2 linked regions of the Hydrogenispora ethanolica genome follow. The protein of the gene in region 1 interacts with the protein of each later gene in a pairwise test. Links are inferred from orthologs where the notes say so. Each region holds a gene or a part of one and is shown on either strand. Other genes may lie near its edges.

What was found.
Region 2: the proteins of EDC14_RS18695 (region 1) and EDC14_RS17000 interact in binary tests that used the Escherichia coli proteins (3 or more experiments, as listed by UniProt). The link is inferred for Hydrogenispora ethanolica from one-to-one orthologs.

What each region holds. Positions count from the first base shown.
Region 1 is NZ_SLUN01000027.1:9,862-21,350, reverse strand. What follows is about bases 5,074-8,051. They hold EDC14_RS18695 (sulfate/molybdate ABC transporter ATP-binding protein), read right to left. Parts: upstream 7,109-8,051; coding sequence 6,038-7,108; downstream 5,074-6,037. Other genes in these bases: cysT (sulfate ABC transporter permease subunit CysT), read right to left, coding at 8,020-8,051; cysW (sulfate ABC transporter permease subunit CysW), read right to left, coding at 7,112-8,005; thiS (sulfur carrier protein ThiS), read right to left, coding at 5,747-5,977; EDC14_RS18705 (O-acetylhomoserine aminocarboxypropyltransferase/cysteine synthase family protein), read right to left, coding at 5,074-5,734. In the rest of the region: EDC14_RS18740 (GTP-binding protein), read right to left, coding at 1-503; sulfate adenylyltransferase subunit CysD, read right to left, coding at 503-1,384; EDC14_RS18730 (phosphoadenylyl-sulfate reductase), read right to left, coding at 1,381-2,112; EDC14_RS18725 (sulfurtransferase TusA family protein), read right to left, coding at 2,179-2,412; EDC14_RS18720 (4Fe-4S binding protein), read right to left, coding at 2,405-3,268; EDC14_RS18715 (M67 family metallopeptidase), read right to left, coding at 3,265-3,675; EDC14_RS18710 (HesA/MoeB/ThiF family protein), read right to left, coding at 3,668-4,483; more of EDC14_RS18705, read right to left, coding at 4,487-5,073; more of cysT, read right to left, coding at 8,052-8,850; EDC14_RS18680 (sulfate ABC transporter substrate-binding protein), read right to left, coding at 8,871-9,833; EDC14_RS18675 (iron-containing alcohol dehydrogenase family protein), read right to left, coding at 10,354-11,454. UniProt on the Escherichia coli protein: Part of the ABC transporter complex CysAWTP involved in sulfate/thiosulfate import. Responsible for energy coupling to the transport system.
Region 2 is NZ_SLUN01000022.1:80,177-91,687, forward strand. What follows is about bases 569-3,568. They hold EDC14_RS17000 (glutamate-5-semialdehyde dehydrogenase), read right to left. Parts: upstream 2,696-3,568; coding sequence 1,442-2,695; downstream 569-1,441. Other genes in these bases: nadD (nicotinate-nucleotide adenylyltransferase), read right to left, coding at 776-1,381; proB (glutamate 5-kinase), read right to left, coding at 2,707-3,568. Outside these bases: EDC14_RS16985 (tautomerase family protein), read right to left, coding at 1-55; EDC14_RS16990 (RNA recognition motif domain-containing protein), read right to left, coding at 253-510; more of proB, read right to left, coding at 3,569-3,840; EDC14_RS17010 (YhbY family RNA-binding protein), read right to left, coding at 3,843-4,148; GTPase ObgE, read right to left, coding at 4,529-5,806; EDC14_RS17025 (sensor domain-containing diguanylate cyclase), read right to left, coding at 5,890-6,996; EDC14_RS17030 (beta-ketoacyl-ACP synthase III), read right to left, coding at 7,110-8,069; transcription factor FapR, read right to left, coding at 8,080-8,688; EDC14_RS26850 (hypothetical protein), read right to left, coding at 8,760-8,906; EDC14_RS17040 (carbohydrate ABC transporter permease), read right to left, coding at 9,162-10,049; EDC14_RS17045 (carbohydrate ABC transporter permease), read right to left, coding at 10,046-10,936; EDC14_RS17050 (ABC transporter substrate-binding protein), read right to left, coding at 11,027-11,511. UniProt on the Escherichia coli protein: Catalyzes the NADPH-dependent reduction of L-glutamate 5-phosphate into L-glutamate 5-semialdehyde and phosphate. The product spontaneously undergoes cyclization to form 1-pyrroline-5-carboxylate.

The sequences.
Region 1 (11,489 bases):
AGGAACGCGGCGAACTCCGCCACGACTTGGTCATAGACGGTCTGGCTATAATGGACCAGATCCATCTTATTCACCAGGACCACAATCTGTTTGACGCCCAGCATCGACAGCATGAAGCCGTGGCGGCGCGAATTCTCGCGGATGCCCTCCTTGGCGTCGATCACTAATAGCGCGGCCTCCGCCCGGGCGGCGCCGCTGATCATGTTCTTTAAAAACTCGATGTGCCCCGGCGCGTCAATGATGATATAATGCCGTTTGGCGGTTTTAAAGAAACAGCGGGCGGTGTCGATGGTAATCCCCTGGGCCTGCTCATCCTTGAGGGCATCGAGCAGGAAAGCGTACTCAAACGGTTTGGCGTTCCGCTCACAATTGAGCCGGACCTGCTCCAGCTTGCCTTCGGGGAGCGAGCCCGTATCCGCCAGCATCCGGCCGATGACCGTGCTTTTGCCGTGGTCGACATGGCCGACGATCACGATATTCATCTGCTCTTGTTGATTGTCCATCACATATAACCATCCCGTCTCAGAGTCTCCAGGCTGCCGCCGTCTTCCTTGTCCTGCTCGCGCCCGGAACGCTCGGCGATGTTGGCAAATTTGCCGCTGCGCAGTTCGGCGATGATCTCGGACACGTTCCGGGCATCCGAATCCACCGGTTTGGTGCACGGATAGCAACCCAGGGAACGATAGCGTTTCCCGTTCCCCTGGTCGAAATAAAGCGAGGTGACGGGGATCCGTTCCCGCTCGATATACTCCCAGATATTCAGCTCGGTCCAGTCCAATAAGGGATGGATCCGCAGATGGGTACCGGGCGCGAAATCGGTTTTGAACTGGTTCCACAGCTCCGGCGGCTGGTCTCCGACATCCCATTCGTTCTGACGGTCGCGCGGCGAGAAATAGCGTTCCTTGGAGCGGCTGCCCTCTTCATCGGCCCGCACCCCCACGATGACTCCGGTATACGGTTCATGGTTCGTATCCTCCCGGTACTGCCGGCTCTCATGGTCGAACCGGCGGCGCGGCCATTCGCCGGATAGAGTTCTTTTTAAGGCCTCGCTCTTCAAATTCTTGCAGCAGGCGATCCGGTCTGTTCTCCCGTCGGGATAGGTCTCATGGGCGGCGATGGCCGCTTCGTTCTGGCCGACGATCATCTGCAGTCCCCATTCGGCGGCCAGCCGGTCACGGTAGGCGATCATCTCCGGGATCTTGAAGGAAGTATCGATATGGACCAGCGGGAACGGCACATGACCGAAGAATGCTTTCCGCGCCAGCCACAATAGCACCGTGCTGTCCTTGCCGATCGACCACAGCATGCACAGGCTTTTGAATTCGCGGTATGCTTCCCGCAAAATGTAGACGCTCTGATTTTCCAGTTTTTCGAGTTGATTCATGTTTCCCTCACCCGTTCCAATCTGCCGTTCCGGTAATGCAAGCCGCACTCCTTATGCTCCGGAGCCTCCCACCACCAACGGCCGGCCCGCAGGTCTTCGCCGGCGGCGATGGCCCGGGTGCACGGCGCGCAGCCGATGCTGGGGTAATTCCGGTCATGCAACGGATTGTAAGGCACCTGATGATCCCGGAGATATTGCCAGACCTCCTCGGTAGTCCAGTTGGCCAAAGGATTCAACTTGAGCAACTGGTGGGCCTCATCCCACTCGATCGTTTGCGTGGCGGTCCGGGTCACCGCTTGTTCGCGGCGCAGCCCGGTGATCCAGACATCCAGCGTCCCCAAGACCCGTTGCAACGGCTGAAGCTTTCGTACCTGACAACATTGCTGGCGGAGTTCGATACTTTCATAAAACAGATCGGGCCCATGTTCCCGGACCAGCGCTTCCAACTCCGCGCTATCCGGGGCGTAGATCTCATAATGAAAATGATAACGGCGCATGGTCGCCTGAATGGTCGCATAGGTCTCCTGAGGCAGCCGTCCGGTATCCAGGACAAAAATGCGGGCCGCCGGATCGATGGCCAGCAGCATATCGGTTAACACTTGATCTTCCGCGCCCAGGCTGGAAGCCAAGGCAATCCGGCTACCGTAGCGGGCCGTCATCTCCCGCAACAATTCCGGCGCCGGATAATCCCCATAGCGGGACTGTATTTCGGACAGTTCCATCTGCATGTTCAGCCTCTCCCTTCGGAGTCAGCCGAGATTCGCCCGGTATTGCAAATCTCTTCGCCCAACGGCTCAGACTCCTTTTTCGACGATAATTCGATAAACCTCGCCTTCCGGCGTGACCTTGATAATCTTGTGCCCTTCCTCCTTGAGGCTGCGCGGCACATTCAACATGGCGTCGCCCTCATCCAGGACCACTTCCAAGCGCTCGCCCGCCGCCAGCTCTTCCAGGGCCAATTTGGTCTTGACGAAATTCAACGGGCAGACTACCCCGTGGAGATCGATGCTTTTTTTCACTTCACTCATTTAAAAGATCCTCCTTCACCTTATCCGGCCCGATCCGGTCGATCATATGGCCGAAACGTTCCCGTTTTCTGCCGTGTTGCCGGTAGTATTCGACCACCTTGTCGACCAGCCGGTACAGCTCCGCCTCATCCTCGATCAATGTCCGCAGCTTGGTAGCCAGCCGGGGAGTCTTGCCCATGGTGCCGCCGATCCATACGATATATCCTTGTTTGGCCGCGAACCAGGCGTCCGTGGGGCAATTGGCCGTACAAATGCTGCAATAGATACATTTTGTCTCATCCAAACGGTACTCGCCGTCCTGTTGATAGATGGCCCCCGCCGGGCAGCTATTGACGCAGAGATCGCAGCCCGTACAGCGCTCGCTCTGCCAGGCCGGCAGAATGCCGCCCATGATGCCCAGATCGTTCTCAGTGGCTTTGGCGCAATTATGGGGGCACCCGGTGACCGCCATCTTGAATTTATGCGGTGTATCCTGCCGGAAATATTTTTCGTCCAAAGAACGGGCCACGGTTTTGGTGTCAATCGTCCCCCAGCGGCAAGTGGAGCTGCCGGGGCAAGCCACCACGATCCGGATCCGCGGGCCGCAAGCGCCCATGGCGATCCCCGCCTTTTCGAGCTCAAGCCGGGCCGCTTCCAGCTTGGAATAGTGGACGAAATGAATCTCAATTCCCTGGCGGGTCGAAAGATGGATCTGGCCCCGGCCGTAGGCGGCGGCAACCTCGGCCACTTTTTGCAGCTGCGCGGCGCTGAAATCGCCGCCGACCGCATGCAGGCGCATGGCGAAGTATTCCTTTTGTTTCTGCTGAATCATACCGACCTTTTTCAAGGCAGCCAGATCGAAATCCGGTGTACTCATGCCGGTTCCTCCTCCGTGAATTCGATGACAATCTCCGATACTTCCCTTGAGCGGACCCGATAGGCTTTGATCGCCGGCTCGGCGGCCATGAAGGAAACGATCAGGTACACCAGATCCGGATCGTTCAGCAGCCGCAAATCTTCCTCCGACAAGCGCGCCGGCGAGGAAGGATGGCTATGGTATACCGCGATCAGCCGCAATCCCTGAGCCCGGCTCGCCTTGACCGCCCGGAACTGTTCCTCGGGAATGAATGAAAAATGTTCCGGGCTATGATCGGCGTTGGTCATCGGGAGCAACGCCTTCACCGTTTCATCTTGACCCGCCAGATAGCCGCAAGCCTCATTGGGAAGTTCCCGGCGCGTCTGCGCGATCAGCTGTTCTTTGATGGCAACCGGGATTCTAAGCATGAGCGTTGCGCCTCAATTCACAAACCGGCTGTTCGTAGTCGACCAGCCCGGTAACTGTCGGATGTTCGCCACAGATGGGGCAGTCGGGGTTGCGGCGAAGGTTCACGGTACGAAACTGCATATCGAGCGCATCGAACATCAGGATCCTGTCGGTGAGCAGCTTTCCCTTGCCAATGATGTATCGCAAGGCTTCGGCGGCCTGGATCGTGCCCAGCATGCCGGCGACCGCTCCCAGGATGCCCGCTTCGCTGCAGGTGGGAACGGCTCCCTTGGGAGGCGGTGAGTCGAAGACGCAACGATAACAGGTGTGACCCGGGACATAGGTCATGGTCTGGCCGTTAAAGCGCAAGATGCCGCCGTGGGAAAACGGTTTCTGATACAACACGCAGGCGTCATTGATTAAAAATTTGGCCGGAAAATTGTCGGTGCCATCGATGATGAAATCGTACCCGGCGATGATTTCGCCGATGTTATCCGCAAAAACCCGGGTCTGATAGGTTTTAACCCGGACATCGGGATTGATGGCTTCGAGCTTGTTCCGGGCCGACTCCACCTTGGGGCGGTTTAAGTCGGCGCTGAAATGAATGATCTGCCGTTGCAAATTGGAAAGATCCACCGTATCGCCATCCACCAAGCCGATGGTGCCAACGCCGGCCGCGGCCAGATAAAGGGCGGCCGGCGAGCCCAATCCTCCTGCCCCGATAATCAACACTTTTGACCGCAAGATTTTTTCCTGGCCCACCCCGCCGACATCTTTCAGGATGATATGCCTGCTATAGCGTTCAATTTGACTCTCTGTAAAATTCATGCGCTACTCCTTTGCCAATGCTTGATCAAAGTCGTTTATGATGTCACGAAGGCTCTCGATCCCTACCGATATCCGGACCAAATCCGGATAAACTCCCGCCGCTTCCTGTTCCGCTGCTGAACAATTATGATAAATGGTCGAGGCCGGATGGATGATCAGTGTTTTGGCGTCGCCCACATTGGCGAGGCATTTTACCATTTTTAAACGGTTGATCATCCGGAAGCAGCGTTCCCGGGTACCCAAGCGAAGGGTAATCAGCCCGCCGTACCCTCCGTGGAATTGTGCCGCAGCCACGGCATGATCGGGATGCCCGGGTAAACCGGGATAATTCACGGATACTACCTGCGGCTGGGCTTGAAAGTATTCCACCAGCCCAACCGCGTTGGTACAGTGCTTCGACATTCGCAATGCCAAAGTTTCCAGCCCCAGGTTTTGCAGGTAGGCATTGAACGGCGACAGGCAACTGCCGGTGTTCTGGAGAACCTGCCGTCTGGCCCGGGCCAAAAAAGCATATTCCCCGGCCTGCTTGGTCAAGGCCGCCACCGCCCCGGTCCGGCAATGCCGCCAATCAAAATTCCCGAGGTCCACCAGGATCCCGCCGATGGTATTCCCGCTGCCTGAGATATACTTGGAGGTCGAGTGAATCACCAGATCAACCCCGAAGCGCTTGGCCGCGAAAAGATACGGCGTACTCAAGGTACTGTCGACCACCAGCGGCACGCCTTGCTCTCTGGCGACGGCCGCAATCGCTCCGATATCCGGGATGTCCAATTTAGGGTTGCCGATCGTCTCCAGGAACACCAGCTTGGTCCGGGGAGAAATGGCCCGGCGGTAGGCCTCGGTAGCGGTGGATTCGACATAAACCACCTTGATACCGGAGTTTCCAAAGATCTCGTTGAACAATTGAAAGGTCCCGCCGAACAGACTCTTCCCGGAGACAATCTCATCCCCCGCTTGAGCCAGCGTATAAACGGCCGTGGCGATCGCGGCCATTCCCGAAGCGGTGGCGATAGCGCCCAATCCGTTTTCCAAAGCATTGACCCGGTTTTCAAAGGCGGTCACCGTCGGATTAGCGATTCGTGAATAAATATGGCCGAATTTCCGGCCTTGAAAGGCCGCCTCCAGATCTTCGGCGCTGTCATACGCAAACGCGGCCGATTCATAGATAGGCAGCGCCGTGGCGCCGGTCCCCTTGTCTTGATCAAAGCCGCTATGAATGGACCTCGTTTCAAAATCCCATGTGTTTGCCATCTCGCTGCTCCTTCATTGACAACATTCCCAGGCCGCGGCACCGCCGCCCATAAAGTACAGGAATTCCACCTGGTCGCCCTCTTGCAACCGGGTCGTTTCATAATCCGACCGCCGCAGAATGTTTCCGTTCAATTCCACCGAGACCATCTCCGGCATCTCGACTTTTTTGACCTTCAGCAGCTCACTGATGGTTCCCTGCTCCAGTCGGATTTCTTCGCTGTTCCCATTGATTGTCAGTTGCATGTCGCTCATCCTTTGCTTGTTTTGATATGATAATGATTCGTTGCTGATACGGGATACATTTCAAATCACATAATTCTCGACAAAGACCTTGAGGTTTTTTAATCCGACAAAAACCTCGTCACCCTCAGCCAGCCTCAGCTCGGTGAAGCGCTCCTTGGTCAGTTCCGCTTCGATCAGGCTGTTATCGTCGGCCCGCTTCAATTCCAACCGAACCACCGGGCCGATGGCCCGGATATGGGCGACCCGCGCTTTGATGCTTTGATTATCCTCACTGTGGCGTTCAATCGCCAGTTCGTGGGGGCGGACATAGGCAATGGCCGATTGCGCCGCGGCATCCCGGTGCTCCGGCGCGACGAACTCACTGGCACCGATCCGGACCTTCCCTCGGTCGAGCCGGCCGCGGAAAAGATTGACGTTGCCCAGGAACTGGTAGACAAAGGAGTTAACGGGATGGTCATAGACCGCTTCGGGTGTACCGATCTGCTCGATCCGGCCCTCGTTCATCACCACGATGCGATCCGCCACCTCCAGCGCCTCCTCCTGGTCGTGCGTCACAAAAATGCTGGTCACATGGATCTCGTCATGCAAATGACGAATCCAATGCCGCAACTCTTTGCGCACCTTGGCATCCAGCGCGCCGAACGGTTCATCCAACAGCATTACTTTCGGCTCCACCGCCAGCGCCCTAGCCAAAGCAATCCGCTGCCGCTGGCCGCCGGAGAGTTGCGCGGGATAGCGATTGCCCAGCCGGTCCATTTGAACCAGTTTCAAAAGCTCATTGACTTTGGCGTTGATCGCTTCACGCGAAGGGCGGGAACGGGCTGGCCGCACCCGTAGTCCGAACGCAACATTCTCAAAGACCGTCATATGCCGGAATAGCGCATAATGCTGAAAAACGAAACCGACTTTCCGGTCCTGGACCCGCTGGGCAGTAGCGTCTTCTCCTTCAAAAAAGACCGTCCCCCCATCCGGAGTCTCCAACCCGGCGATGATCCGCAGCAACGTAGTCTTGCCGGATCCGGACGGGCCGAGCAAAGCCACCAACTCGCCGGTGGGAATCTCCAAATCGACATGGTTTAAAGCCGTGAAACTGCCAAATTGTTTATCGATATCCCGAATGACGATACTCATCTTTTATGCCTCCCGCTCCACCGGATTCTGCAGTTCCGGCCGTTGATGCTGCTGTTTCCATTCCACCAGCGATTTGACGGCCAGGGTAACCAAGGCCAGTAGCGCCAGCAGTGAAGCCACCGCGAAGGCGGCGGTGAAGTTATACTCGTTATACAGAATCTCCACTTGCAACGGGATCGTATTGGTCATGCCGCGAATGTGGCCGGAAACAACCGAAACGGCGCCGAATTCTCCCATTGCCCGGGCGTTACAAAGAATTACGCCGTAGAGCAGGCCCCATTTTACATTCGGAAGAGTTACCTTGAAGAAGGTTTGCCAGCCGTTGGCGCCGAGCACCAGGGCCGCCTCTTCCTCTTCTTTGCCCTGGCTCTGCATCAGCGGGATCAACTCTCTGGCAACGAAAGGAAATGTCACCAGGACCGTCGCCAGCACGATTCCGGGCACCGCGAAAATGATTTTCAGATTATGCGCAAACAGCCATGGCCCCAGCCAACCGTTTAGACCGAAGAGCAAGACGTAAATTAAACCCGAGATCACCGGCGAAATAGCGAATGGCAAATCAATGAGCGAAATTAAAAAGCTTTTGCCGAAAAAATCGAACTTGGCGATGGCCCAGGAAGCCGCCAGGCCGAAGACCAGATTGAGCGGCACCGCGATCGCCGCCGTCAATAACGTCAGCCGGATCGCCGCGAAGGTATCCGGTTCGGCCAGCGCTTTCAGATACGTTTGAAATCCTTTCTCCAGCGCCTGACCGAAGATGGCGAAGAGCGGGATGATAATAAAAAAGCCGATGTATAAGAGGGCCATGACGATGAGAAGCCAGCGAACTTGGAACGGCTCACTGATGGGGGCGTCCGGCCGGGCCGTCACCACCGTCGTTTTACTTTCCAGAGACAAGGTTCACCCACCTTTCAGGCTGCAAGTTGTTTCTTGCCGCTCCACCATTGCAATAAGTTGATCAAGAGCAGTAAAACAAAAGAAATACCCAGGATCACCACGGCCACCGCCGCCGCGCCGGCATAATCAAACTGTTCCAGCTTGGTGACGATCACCAGCGGCGCGATCTCGGTACGCATTGGCATGTTGCCGGAGATGAAAACGACCGATCCGTATTCCCCCAGTGCGCGGGCGAAAGCGAGCGCCAGGCCCGTCAGCCAGCTCGGCCAAAGGGCCGGAAAGATGACCCGGGTGAAGGTTTGCCAGCGGTTCGCGCCCAGGCTGACGGCAGCTTCTTCGACCTCTTTCTCCAAATCCTGCAGTACCGGCTGGACGGTTCGGACCACAAACGGCAGCCCGATGAAGGTCAGGGCGACCATCACCCCCAAAGGGGTGTAAGCGACTTTGATGCCCAATGGTTCCAGAAAACGGCCGATCCAGCCATTCGCCGAGTAAATGGTGGTCAGTGCGATGCCAGCCACCGCAGTGGGCATGGCAAACGGTAGATCGACAATGGCATCCACCAGTTTCCGTCCGGGGAATCGATAGCGCGTCAACACCCAGGCCAGCAGCAGACCGAAGATACCATTGATCAAAGCACCGCCAAAAGAGGCCAACAGGCTCAACCGGTAAGATGCCACCACCCGCGGCGCGAGCACCGTCTGCCAAAATTGTGGCCAGCTCAACGTCGCAGCCCGCAAAAACAGCATCGCCAGTGGAATCAAGAGGATCAGACTCATGTACAATACGGTAAACCCGAGCGCCGGGCCGAAGCCCGGCAGGATACTGCGTTGCTTCCGATTCAATCCCATCACATCCGCTATGTTCAATGCTGGTAAATCTGGTCAAAGACGCCGCCGTCGACAAAATGAGTCTTTTGCGCTTTCTGCCAACCGCCGAAGACCGAGTCGATGGTGAACAATTTCACCTTGGCGAAATGATCATACTTGGCGGCCACCGTTCTGAGGCGCGGCCGGTAATAGTTTCGCGCGGCGATCTCTTGGCCTTCCTTGGTATACCAGTATTTCAGGTAAGCCTCGGCCACCTTGCGGGTACCGTGCTTATCGGCGAATTTATCAACCACGGCTACCGACGGCTCCGCCAGAATGCTTAGGGATGGGACTACAATCTCGAATTTGTCCTTGCCAAGCTCATGAATGGCCAGGAACGCTTCGTTCTCCCAGGCTAACAAAATATCCCCCAGCCCACGCTGGACAAAAGTGTTAGTAGCGCCGCGCGCTCCCGAATCCAGCACCGGCACGTTTTTAAAAAGCTGAGTCACAAACTCTTTGGCCTTCTCCTCTTTACCACGGTTCTTTTTTAAAGCGTAACCCCAGGCCGCCAAGTAATTCCAACGGGCGCCCCCCGAAGTTTTCGGATTCGGCGTAATCACCTGCACGCCCGGTTTCACCAGATCGGACCAGTCTTTGATGCTTTTGGGATTCCCCTTGCGAACCAGAAAGACAATGGTCGAGGTATAAGGGGCGCTATTATCCGGCAATCGTTTCAACCAGTTTTTCGCGAGCAATTGGCCGTTCTCATACAATGCGTCGACATCGTACGCCAGAGCCAACGTCACAACGTCAGCCTCCAACCCGTCAATCACCGACCGGGACTGGGCGCCCGATCCGCCGTGCGATTGCTTGACGGTCACTGTCTGGCCGGTCTTTGCCTTCCAATACTTGGCAAACGCGGCATTGTATTCCTGATACAACTCACGGGTCGGATCATACGATACATTCAGCAACGTGACCTCCCCCGCCGCCCAGGCCATCGGCAGGAGCGACATTCCTAACACCACTACAAACCCCAGAAACAAGACCAGTTTTTTAACCACCGCTAAAACCTCCTTCAGCTTTCGTTTTATTTTTTTGAGTGCAATCTCTCATGATGAATTTTATTATTCTTATCAAAATACTAGGTATTTGATTTAAAAAAATAGGCCGTCTTTCCGCCAATTCACTCTATCCTATGCAGAAGGAATGTCTTTAATTCCAAGAGGTTTAGTAAGATATTTTTTATCTTACTTTACCAACATGGGAAAGTCAATACTCGCCAGGGAATTTTTATAAAAAGTTGTCACAAAGTTCTCATCAAATCAGCTGACAAAACTCCGCATCTCTCCACTCTCTTGTAACATAACAAACAAGCCATTCTCATCAGCATCAGACCACCTGCTCTTGCAATCTCTCAAAATAATATAAAATAAAACCGCGGATCGCCTGCCGCGGTCAATGCAATGATTCGGTTATCCATAACATAAAGCGAGCAAGCGGAATTTCTCGCTCTCCGTCGGCAATCGGGGCGCCTCAGATAAAACTCCGGCGGATGATTTCCGCCAAATCCTGCTGCACCGGGTTCCGCAATGTGTTCCCAATGTTCTTGGCCCGGATCGCAATGGCCGAGAACCGGTCGATCTCCGCTTCACTGATCCATTCTCGTTCTCCCAACAACTCTTTGAGCATGGCTTGAAATGAATCCAGATCGGCGAAACCCGTCCGGCGAAGCGCTTCCTCCACTCGTTCCCGGCAACTTGCGGCCACGAAACGCAGGTACTCCGACATCAATAGGCCGTTAGCGCGGCCGTGGTCGATATCCCGGAAATAAGTCAATGAATACCCCATGGCATGCAGGGCCGTGGTTCCGGTGTGGGCGATCACCATTCCCGCCAGCATCGAAGCATACAGCAGCTGTTCGCGGACGGTCCAGGAGATCTCCTCCCCCCGCAATAGCGGCAGGCAGGCACCGCTAATTCGCAGACTCTCCGCAGCCAGCAGATTGCTGAGCGCGATTGCCCGCTTGGCGAGACAGCCTTCCAGCGCGTGGGAAAGCGCGTCCAGCGCAGTGTTGACGGTCACCCGCAGTGGCAGGCTCAAGGTGTAAGTTGCATCCAAAAAGGCCAGCCGCGGAAAGATTGCTTCGCTGGCAATACTGGTCTTGGTCTGCAGCCGGTCATTGGTCAAAATTGCGTACTGGGTCACTTCACTGCCGGTTCCGGCGGTGGTCGGAACCGCGACCATCGGCAAAGCCGGATTTTCGAAGATGCCCGCGAACAGCTCCGCATCATCAAGATCGTTCGCGGCCAGTAAGGCGATGGCCTTGGCCGCATCTAAGGGCGATCCGCCGCCGCAGCCGATCACAAAATCCGCGCCTTCGTCCCGGGCGACGGCCGCTGCCTCGCGCACCGCGGCGATCGATGGATTACTGGCGATCCGGTTATAGACAAAGTAGGGAATCCGCTTCTCTTGCAAAGCCGCTGTGATATCGGCCTGCGAACCATTAACCAGCGCCGAGTGGCAACCGGTGACCACCATAGCCTTCGCGCCCAGCGCGGCCAGTAGCGAAGCATGCTCCCGGATGCATCCCTTTCCGGCGATCACTTTGGTGGGGATGAAAAATTGCTCGGCCATGGGCGCCTCCTCTTGAAGCGAAAGTTTATGAGATG
Region 2 (11,511 bases), on another replicon or contig:
TTCGTTGCAGGTCGGTGACCTGTCCTTTGGCCAACTTTAATTGCACAAACGGCATCCACAACTCTCCTTTCGAATATTGGGGAAATAAACACTAATTCAATCTCTTTCGGTCTTTTCCTCTACCTCACGGCATTTTTAACAAAAATCGCAGTAATTTCTGTTGCCGTTCCACGGGCCAATCGAAACCAGGAAGCTTTCGGACAAAATAAAAAACAGGATGCATTGCGCACCCTGCTGTAGACGGAATATTTTTTACATTTTGGCTTGGCGCGGTTTGGCCTCGTTAACGATGATCTCCCGACCGCCCATGTCTTTACCGTTCATTGCCTCAATCACCCGGTCGACGTCTTCATCTTCGACCTCGATAAACCCGAAGCCTCGAGAACGACCATTGGCCGGATCGGTAATAATCCGGCTCGATTTGACCTGAGCCTGATCTGCAAAAAAGGATGCCAAATCTTCTTTTGTGGCCGACCAGGGCAAATTTCCGACATATAAGGTCTTGGTCAACTTTTTCACCTCTCTTTCATCCGTAAGGACGTGAGGGCTCAGTCCTAAATCGCGCTAGCCAGTACCGTTTATATGTTGACTGTTTATGGCCCCGGCATCATCGGTTCTGATTCAGTTGTTTAACCCGAGTTTTAAGTTGCCGGAGCATTCGAGCATCAAAACTCAGTTTTTCGAGTCAGGAAACCAGCGAACGGTTCAACTTCAGCCCTTTACCGTTAATATTGTGCGTCAAAAAAATCTGACTATACCAGCGGTGACGCCAATTTTAAAAATCCCGGTAAATTCGCTTTTCCGCGATGTACTCCAGTACTGGATCCGGCACCAGGTAACGGATCGACCGTTCGTACATTAGCTCCACTCTCAACCAAGTCGAGGAAATATCGAGCAACGGCGCTTCCAAAAAGAGAATCCGCTCTCTGAAAGGGTGCAGGAAGGCCGGCCAGTCATCCCCTTTTTTCAGAATCGGATACCCCGGGCGGAAGGCGGTGATGATCCGGGCTTCCTCCAGTATCGATTGATAATCTTTCCAGGAGTGAAGCTCCAGCAATGAGTCAAAACCCATGATCAGGGCCGCTTCCATTCCAGGATGGCTTTGCTTGAGTTGACGGACGGTATCGATCGAATAGGACGGACCGGTTCTTTCCAACTCGACGCCGGAAGCTTCAAAATTCGGATGGTCGGCAATGGCCAATTCCACCATTTTCAAGCGGTTTGCAGCCGAGGTGGACACCTCGCCGATCTTATGAGGCGGAATTGCCGCCGGAACGAAAAGTACCTTCTCAAGATGATAAGCTTCCCGGGCCTTCTCCGCCAGAACCAGGTGGCCGAAGTGAATCGGATCAAATGTGCCGCCCATCATTCCAAACATCATCTTTGTGTCAACTCCATGCCGAGATTGATCAAGACCCTAAAATGCCGGCTCAAGCGTCATTCATTTCCGAATCTGACCGTCGCCGTAAATAATATACTTAATGGTCGTCAATGCCTCCAGACCCATCGGTCCCCGGGCATGTAGCTTCTGCGTGCTGATGCCGATCTCCGCGCCAAAGCCGAATTCAAAACCATCAGTGAACCGTGTCGAAGCATTCACATAAACCGCGGCCGCGTCAATCTCGGCCAAAAACAAGCGGGCCTTGGCGTAACTGGTCGTGACGATGCACTCGGAGTGCCGGGTCCCGTAGCGGTTGATATGCGCGATCGCCTCGTGGACATCGGCCACGATTTTGACTGCCAGGATCAGATCCAGGTACTCGGTGGCCCAATCCTCTTCCGTGGCCGGCCGCGCCGCAATGAGCCGGCAAGTCTCAGGGCAGCCCCGTAGCTCAACCCCCGCTTTCTGGTAATCCTCGGCGAGCAGCGGCAAGATGCGCGGAGCAATGTCCCGCTGGACTAACAGCGTCTCCATGGCATTGCAGACGCCCGGACGATGCACCTTGGCGTTAAAGGCAATCCTACGGGCCATCTCCAGTTCGGCGTCGCCGTCAATATAGGTATGACAGTTCCCGACACCGGTCTCGATAACCGGAACCGTGGAGTTTTCGACCACCGCCCGGATCAGTCCGGAACCGCCGCGCGGAATGAGCACATCTAAATACTGATTCAACTTCATCAGCGCCGTGGCCGCTTCCCGCTCAGTCCGCTCCACCAAAATAACCGCATCCTCAGGCAGCTCCAAATCGGCCAAGGCTTTCCGGAGCGTTCCCACCAGCGCCTGATTGGAATGCAAAGCTTCGGAACCGCCTTTCAGGATCACGGCGTTTCCCGTCTTCAACGTCAGTCCCGCGGCATCCACCGTCACGTTCGGCCGCGCCTCGTAAATGATTCCCACCACGCCGAGAGGCACCCGTTGCTGGCCGATCTCCAACCCATTGGGACGTTTCCACATCCCGGTGACCTTCCCGATGGGATCTTCCAGGCTGACCAGCGTCCGCAGTCCTTCGGCCATGCCTTGAATTCGCTGGGGAGTCAACGTCAGACGGTCGATTAACGCGGCCGAAAGCCCTTTCGACTTGCCTTGTTCGACATCTTGCCGGTTCGCGGCCAGAATCGCTTCGCTTTCAGCGACGAGATAATCGGCCATCTTGATCAATAGTTGATTCTTACAGGTAGAAGATAACCGGGCCAGGATGGGCGCGGTCTGCTTAGCCCGCCTTCCGATTTCCGCGACATACTCCGCGATCTCCATTGCGATACCCCCTAGTTTAAAGCCGTAATCACCAGATTATCCCGGTGAATCACCTCATCGGCAGTTTTAAACCCCAGAATCATTTCGATTTCAATGCTTTTTTTGCCCATAATCTTCTGCAGATGTTCCATGCCATAATTGGTCAAACCCCGTCCGAGCTCCATTCCTTCGGAATTGACGACTTGAATCATATCCCCTTCCTCAAACTCGCCGTGCAGTTCGGAAATTCCCGAAGGTAACAGACTCTTCCCCTGGCGGAGCAAGGCCCGTTCCGCGCCGGCATCCACCACGACCGCGCCATTGACTTGGGGGCCATACGCGATCCACCGTTTGCGGCTGGAAACCACATTATGGGAGCTTAAAAAGGCCGTCCCCACCGGTTCTCCGTTGAATATCCGCTGAATTCTGGAAGGTTCGTTGCCATTCATTAATACCATGGAGGTCCCGGCGGCCGTCGCCATCTGGGCGGCCTCAATTTTGGTAACCATTCCTCCGGTCCCCCACGAGCTGCCGGCTCCGCCGGCCATCGCCCGGATATGCTGGTCAATCTCGACCACTACCGGAATGAGTGTGGCCGAATGGTCTTTGCGTGGATCGGCGGTGAATAAACCATCCACATCCGAAAGGAGGATCAACAAATCGGCTTCGATCAATCCGGCCACTAAAGCCGAGAGCGCGTCGTTCTCGCCGATCTTCAGTTCCTCAGTGGCCACCGTGTCGTTCTCGTTGATGATCGGGATGGCCCGGTATTGCAGCAACGCCAGAATCGTATTCCTGGCGTTCAGGTAGCGTTTTCGATCGCTGATGTCATTACGGGTCAATAGAACCTGCGCCACGATCGGTCCGTATTCGGAGAAGAGTTTCTCGTAAACCTGCATCAACAAGCCTTGGCCAATGGCCGCCATTGCCTGCCGCTCAATAATGGAGGATGGGCGTTCGTTGAGGCCCAGGCGGCCCAGACCGGCCCCGACGGCTCCGGAGGTTACCAAAACCACTTCTTTGCCCTGATTTTGCAGATCGGCCAATTGGCGCACCAACTGTTCCATGCGGTTCAGATTGAGCTTACCGCTGGCATGGGTTAAAGTGCTGGTACCGACCTTCACCACGATCCGCCGTGCTTGCTGTAAACGGCCCAAATAATCCACTTTCATCCCTCCCCGGAAAGGTCGATCCTGGGGGAACGGCCCGTCTCCGGCGGACGATAAAAAAGAATATTCCTGCCGATAACCTGCACCACGTCGGCGCCAGTCGCCTCCGCCAGTTCCGAAGCGGTCTCCCGGGTATCCCACTCGGTATGCGGGAGCACTCTGCCCTTCACCAGTTCGCGGGCAGAAAGAGCTTGATCCAGCTGCTCGATGGTATTGGCGGTAATGCCGCCTTTTCCGACAATGAGGATCGGTTCCAATTCATTTCCCATGCTTCGTAAGATACTCCGCTGCTTGCTCGTTAACAAAACTTTAGCCCTCTCTCTCTTTACCTTTGCACGATATGGAAGAATATCAACTCTTTCTTCGAAAATGTAGTTCCGTCGGCTCGCCCGGTCTACGGTGGGCTTGCCGATATTAGCCAAAATTATAGCATATTTTGGCGAAGAACGCTAAAAAAAAGTGAAGCCGGAAGCTTCACCCATTGTTTAACCGATTTTGTCTTTACGAATTTGGCGACGGTGGTTTTCATAGCTGGGATCGCCTTTGCGCCATGAACTGTTGGGTCTTTCGCGGACAACCGCCGTTTCGGTGACGATAAATTCGTTTCGGGCGGTACAATAATAGATCGCCTCACCTCTTCGACAATTCCCACACTCCAAACAAAGCACCGTTTCACCCTCCCGTTTTAATCTTCACCGGAATACGTAAACTCAAAATCGCCAATCCGAACCAGATCACCTTCTTTGACTCCGGCGTTCACCAAGGCTTCCTCGACGCCCCATCGCTTTAACAACTTTTGCATGCTGCGGACCGACTCGTCGTTTTCCAGGTCGAAACGGGCGATTCGCTTGGTTAAAGCGGCGTTTTCAACGATATAGACGGACCCATCCCTCAGCACTTGGATCTCGGATGTTTCACCCGCGGGTTGAAGAGGGGTCAGCGGTTCCGGGAGAGGAACCGCCGCTGCTTTCGGCAGTTCGTCCAACTTCTGAATGATCATATTCAGTAGCTCGTCGATTCCGGCTCCGGTGGCTCCAGACAGGGAGTATACGGGAACCGGCGCCAGTTTCGCTTGAAATTCTTCAAAATTGGCGCGGGCTTCCGGCAGATCCATTTTATTGGCGACAACCAACTGCGGCCGGTGCGCCAAATCGGGATTGTACAATTCCAGCTCCTGGTTGATCTGCAGATAATCCTGATAGGGATCGCGCCCTGAAAAGCCCGAGAGATCCACCAGCTGGATCAGCAATCGCGTTCGCTCCACATGGCGTAAAAACTGATGGCCTAGGCCAACTCCTTGATGAGCGCCTTCGATCAGACCGGGAATATCAACCGCCACAAAGCTCCGTCCCTTATAGTCCACCACCCCCAGATTGGGTGTGAGGGTGGTAAACGGATAGTCGGCGATTTTCGGGCGAGCCGCCGAAATTTTGGAGATCAGCGTCGATTTCCCGGCATTGGGAAAACCGATTAACCCAACATCGGCAATGAGCTTCAACTCCAACTCCACCCATAACTCCGAGCCCAGCTCCCCTTTTTCCGAGAAGCGCGGCGTCTGGCGGGTCGGAGTTGCAAAGTGAGAATTACCACGTCCGCCACGACCGCCCCGCAAGATTACAAATTCAGCTCCGGGAGTCGTCAAATCCGCAATCAACGCTTTGGATTCCGCATCTCGAATGATCGTTCCGACTGGAACGGGAATTCGCAAATCTTCGCCATCTTTTCCGAACCGGTTGACCGCCTCTCCGTTGCCGCCATTGCCGGCCTTGAAATGATGCTGATACCGAAAATCGCTGAGTGTCGACAGATTGCTATCCACTACGAATATGATATGACCGCCGCGTCCGCCATCCCCTCCATCGGGACCGCCGCGGGAAACATACTTTTCACGCCGAAAACTGACTGCTCCGGAACCGCCTTGTCCCGATTTCAAAAAGATTTTTGCATAATCTAGAAACAACAACTACACCTCATTAATTATTATTCGACGACTATCCGGAATTATCCTTTCCAGAATAATGGAAGTTTGGACTGGTTTTTGACGAATCATGCGAGTTCTTGGTGTAGGATCACCTTGTTTCGCCCATCGTTTTTAGCCCGATACAAAGCCTCGTCAGCTCCGCCAATTAGGTTTTCGATCTCTAACAGAAGCTGCTCGTCATCGAGCAGTTTGGAATGATCGGATGTTTCGGAGAGCCCATGGACTCCAAAACTGGCGGTAATGGCTAACTGTTTGTCGGCGCAAAACCGTCGTTTGACAATGTTTCCCCGCAAACGTTCCGCCAATATCATCGCATTCTCGGCTGGAGTTTGAGGGAGTAAAATAACAAATTCCTCGCCGCCAAAGCGGCAAGCGACATCATATTCCCGGACCGATTTTTTGATGAAATCACCAAATTCGGTCAATAACTGATCGCCGACCTGATGACCGTATTGTTCGTTGACGGACTTAAAATAGTCCAAATCGACAAAGAGAATGGATAACGGTTGCTTAAAGCGCCGGGCCTTTTTGATCTCTTCCCGAATGCGCTGCATCAAAAAGTTGCGGTTGTATAAGCCGGTCAGCGGATCGGTGGTCGCATGCTGATAGAGTTTGGAAAGATTCACGTACAAGCGCGCATTCTCAAGTGCCGTCTCCTTGGTCACCTGATAGAGACGCGCGTTATCCAGATGCACGGCTATCCGGGGAGCGAACGCATTTAACACCGCAAACTGGTTTTGGGTAAAAGCATCCTGATCTTTAAAAAGGATGATCAATCCGAGCAGTTTGCTCTGGACGCTGAGCGGAATCATCATCAGGCTGCGATAAAATTCCGCCATTCCTTTTAATTCCGGAGCATCGGGAAGCGATTCATGCAAGCCATTCAGTATTAAAGCCTCTGGAGTCCTGACGGTTCTTTCAAGAACCCCGTCGGGCTGGCGCAACACTTTGGTGACTCCATTGATATGGGTCGTCGGAATGCCGCTGATCGTTTTGATCTTCAGTTCGTTGGGAACCGTTTCGATCCAATACACGATACCCGATACCGCTGCGGTTTCTCGGATTACCGTGTTCAAAATGTTCTTGGATAGATGAGCAAAATCAAGCTCTCCATCAAAAACATTCTCCAATTCAAAAAGTCTCTGATAAAAATCAATGTTCGCTGAATCCATTGTCAATATTAAACCACCCTTCTATCCATACCATAATATCGGCATGAATAGAGGATGGTTTAACAAATTTTCACTTCGCTCGAATCTCAGCAACGAAAGAATCGGAACCGAGGTTACCACTGGATCAAAGCAGCTCCCCAACTGAGTCCGCCGCCGAAGGCTATCAACATCACATAATCGCCTTTCTGGAACCGGTGCCAATTTTCGTGCAAGGCCAAACCGATCGATGCCGAAGAAGTGTTCCCGTATTTTTCGATATTGCTGATGAACTCGATATCGCCAATGGAAAAATCTTTACCGGCCGCGATAATCCTTTGATTGGCCTGGTGTGGAATCACGTATTTAATCTGTTCCGGCTTAATCCCTACTTTAGCCGGCACCGTCTCCAACAGTTCTTTGATTTTGCTTACCGCAAATTTAAAGACCACTTTGCCGTTCTGGCGAAAATAATAATTGGAACGCCGGTCCTGCAGCAAATCGTTGATTCCGCCAATCACTACTTCTTGGGACATCGAGGGATCGGAGCCGAGTTCGGTACAGAGCAGCAAATGTTGGGGGCGATCGCTGGTGACCACCGCGGCAGTGGCGCCATCACCAAAAAGCACGCAACTGGAACGATCCGAATAGTCCGTAACCCTGGAGAGCTGTTCGCCTGCTGTAACCAGTCCGTAGCTGAGATCATTTCGGGATTTGAGAAGGCTTTCGGCCATTGCCAATCCAAAAACAAAGCCGGAGCATGCGGCATTCAGATCGAAACAAAAACCATGGTTGGCCCCGAGTTCGCGCGCGACCTCACAGGCTTGGGCCGGACTGAAGCGATCCGGAGTAAGGGTAGAGGAAACAATAAAATCCAGCTTATCCGGGTCCAACTCAATGGTATCACAGGCCATCCGGGCAGCTTTGGTCACAATTTCATAAATATTTTCTTCCGGCCGCAGGATATGCCGTTCCCGGATTCCAGTGCGGGTGGTTATCCACTCGTCGGTGGTATCGACCATTTTTTCCAAATCGGCGTTGGTCAACAGTTTTTCGGGAACCGCGGCTCCGATCGAAGAGATTCCAATTTCTTTCATTGTACTCCTCCTAGTCTTCGTCTTTTAATAGTTTCAAATAATGGGCCATTTCCAACGACATGCCATGAATCACGAAAGTCCCTTTGCAGACAATCTCTTCTTTACAGCGGACGATCACTTCAATGAAGAAGCGATGTCCTCTTTTCTCCAAGATTTGGGCCTTGGCAATCAGCTTTTCCCCGGCGCGGACGGTCCGCAAGAAATCCAGCTCCGCCTTGCCGGTGACAGCCACCTGGGCCGCAGCCACCGCGTTGGCAAGGGTGTTGGCCATGGCAAAAATAATATGGCCTCTCACGATATTGCATTTCTCAAGGCACATGGAGCGATCGGTATCGAGAAAGGATAACCCCTTCTTTCCGGGCTCGATCTCGATCAATTCGCCGACAATTTCCCGATTCGCCAGCGATTGCGAGACCCCAAAGAATTGGGAAGCCATCTCCCTGGTACGTTTGCGAACTTCGGGAATGGCCAACTCCATGCGGTCCAAACGGACCGTCGGAATACTCACCTGGAGAATCTCCGCCAGTTCCTCATCGGTGATGAAGGGATTTTGACGGATCGCATCCAGAAGCTTGCGATGGCGTTCGTTTTTTTTCATGATTTTAGGGTTGCTAGACATGATCATCCTAAACAATTTATTATTACCTGATAATAATTTTAACTCACTTCACTGATTTATGCAACCAATTTTTAGATCTTTCTTGCGTCATGGATTCTTGAGAGTAAAAATCCAAGCGCCATTATTATTCCCCAATTTTCAGGGAGTGTGAAACGAAATGCTCCGGCCGCGCCGCGCTCATCCCATCGTTCAGCCGGCTTGTAAAGCTCTTCTTCCATCCTTCACGCCTTTCGTCCAGATCTTTCATTACTCAGTCTTTGGATAGCATTCCCGAAAGAGCGGAAAACCGGCCCTTTGCTTCGGAGAGGTTGCCGGATTTTTCCGGACGAGCGTCCGGGAAAATCCGGCAACCCTTCAAAAAGAAACGGCCCGTCCGCAGCGTCATGCCTCGGACTTGGCCGTGTTTCACCTGAAATATACTATCTTCAATCCCCGGTCCCCGAGAAAACGTCTCGGAGTCCGCGCTAATCGCCCTAACCCTTCAATGCTCCCGTAGCGATACCTTCCTGAATATTTTTTTGAAAGATCAGATAGACGACGATCACCGGAATGACCGCCATAAAGTTCCCGGCCAGAATCAGCTCCCAAGAAGTGCTGTAGAGTGTATAAAACGACTGGGTCGACAGGATCAAGGTATAGTTGTTCTGATTGGAGATAAACACCAGCGGCAGCATAAAATCATTCCAAATCCAAATAATCTGCAGCAAAGCCACTGTGATATTGATCGGCTGAAGCATGGGAAAGATAATTTTTCGAAACGACTGCCAGTAGCTGGCCCCATCGATCAACGCCGCCTCTTCTACCTCCTGAGGAATCGTCTTCACAAAACCATGATAGAGGAAGATGGGCATGTTGATCCCCACCCCGATGTACACCAGGATCACGCCCCAGATTTTATTGAGGATATGCAATTGGGCGGAGACTTTGACCAACGGAATCATGATGACGGAAAACGGGATCATCATCGATGAGATAATGAGAAAAAAGATCACATTGCTAAGCACCGTTTTGGTCCGGGAGAGCTTGTACCCGGCCATCGAACTGAAGAGGACGATCCCAAAGGTGCTGCAAACGGTGATCACAAAGGTATTCAAGGCCGAATGCAAGAAGCGCATGGATTGGAAAGCGGTGACATAGTTGTTGAAGTTGAACGTTCGCGGCAGGGCCATCACCGCCTGATTCATTTCGGCCGTGGTTTTGAAGGAGTTCAGTAGGGCCATGAGCAAAGGGAAAAGAACCAACAGGCCGGTGAAGGATAAAAAAAGAAAACTGCCGATCCGGCTAGCGGTAAAGGAACCTTTTAAGAAGAGTGGCCCCGACTCAAAAAGGCGGCGCCAGTTTGGCGTTTTAACGACGCTCATAGCTCCACCTCCCGCTTCTTCATCAACGTAATTTGCAGCAATGATACCGCCAGGATCATGATGAACAGAACGATCGCCTTGGCGCAGCTATAACCCATCCGCATAGTGGTACTGAAGGCATCGTAATAAAGGTTCAAGCTGATCGAAGCGGTGGACCAACCCGGACCGCCATTGGTCAATCCGAAAATCAAATCAAAAGCCTTAAAGGAATTATTAATCGTTACAAAAGTGCAGATCGTGACCGCCGGCATGATCATCGGGAAGGTTACTTTGATGAATTTCTGAAATGGATTGGGACCATCGAGTTGTACTTGGTCCTCCAATTCTTGCGGGACCGTTCCCAATGCCGCCAGATAGATAATGATGATATAACCGAGACCTACCCATAATGATACCAGGACAATGGCCCAGAACGCGAAGAAAGGATCGGCCATCCAGGGTTGATTGAGAAACCCGACCCAGCTAAAATGCTGCCCGAGATTGGGAAATACCTTTAAGAAGAGAAACTTTAGCATATAAGCGCCGACGATCGCGCTAATCATATTGGGAAGGAAAAAAACCGTACGGAACAGCTTCCGGGTGCCCTTCAAATTCGCTATCAAATTGGCGATCAAAAGCGCCAGACAATTTTGCAGGATCACCATTATCACTGAGAAATTGAGCGTAAAAAGGGTCGCATCTTTAAAGCGGACATCTTCCGTGAAAATCTCCACATAATTACGGAACTGAACAAACTTATAAAAGGGCGCCAGCCCGTTCCAATTGGTGAAACTATACAGCAAAGACCCGACCATCGGCAGGGCCATAAAGACGAAAAAGAAGAGAAATGCCGGGGCGACAAAGATAAAAAAAGAAACCCGGCTCTGCGCGTTGTGTCTTACGGACATTCCCCAAATCCTCCATTACCTGCAATATCAATAACATAAGAGCATTGGCGCGGCAAAACCGCACCAATGCTTCTTCATCTCCCGACCGCCTTAATTGGCCAACCCGTCTTTCCAGGCTTTATCCAAAGCCTTGACGATATCGGCCCGGGTTGCCTTTTTTACGTAATAAAGCTGAAGTTGCCGGCCTACTTCCTGTTTGACGGTATTCGGCATCAGCGGATCCTCATAGCCCATCCCTTTTTTCACATACGATAAGGCGGATTCCACCCACGGATAATATTGAAAGGTATGGACCGTCGACACCGGGTTGAATTTGAGGTTTTGATACAACGCGTTCGAGTCTTTCTTGTCGAGCATGTAATTTAACAAGGCAAAAGCGACTTTTTTGTTTTTGGATTTGGAATAAACCGATAGACCTTTCGAGACCGAGATGTTGATCATGGTCTGTTTCGGATCCTCGGAGATCGGCAGCGGAGCGACAGCCAGATTGAATTTGGGGTTCGCTTTTAAGATCTCCTCCGCCATCCATGGTCCTTGGACCCACATGGCATGCTTACCCAGAGCAAACTCGGCCG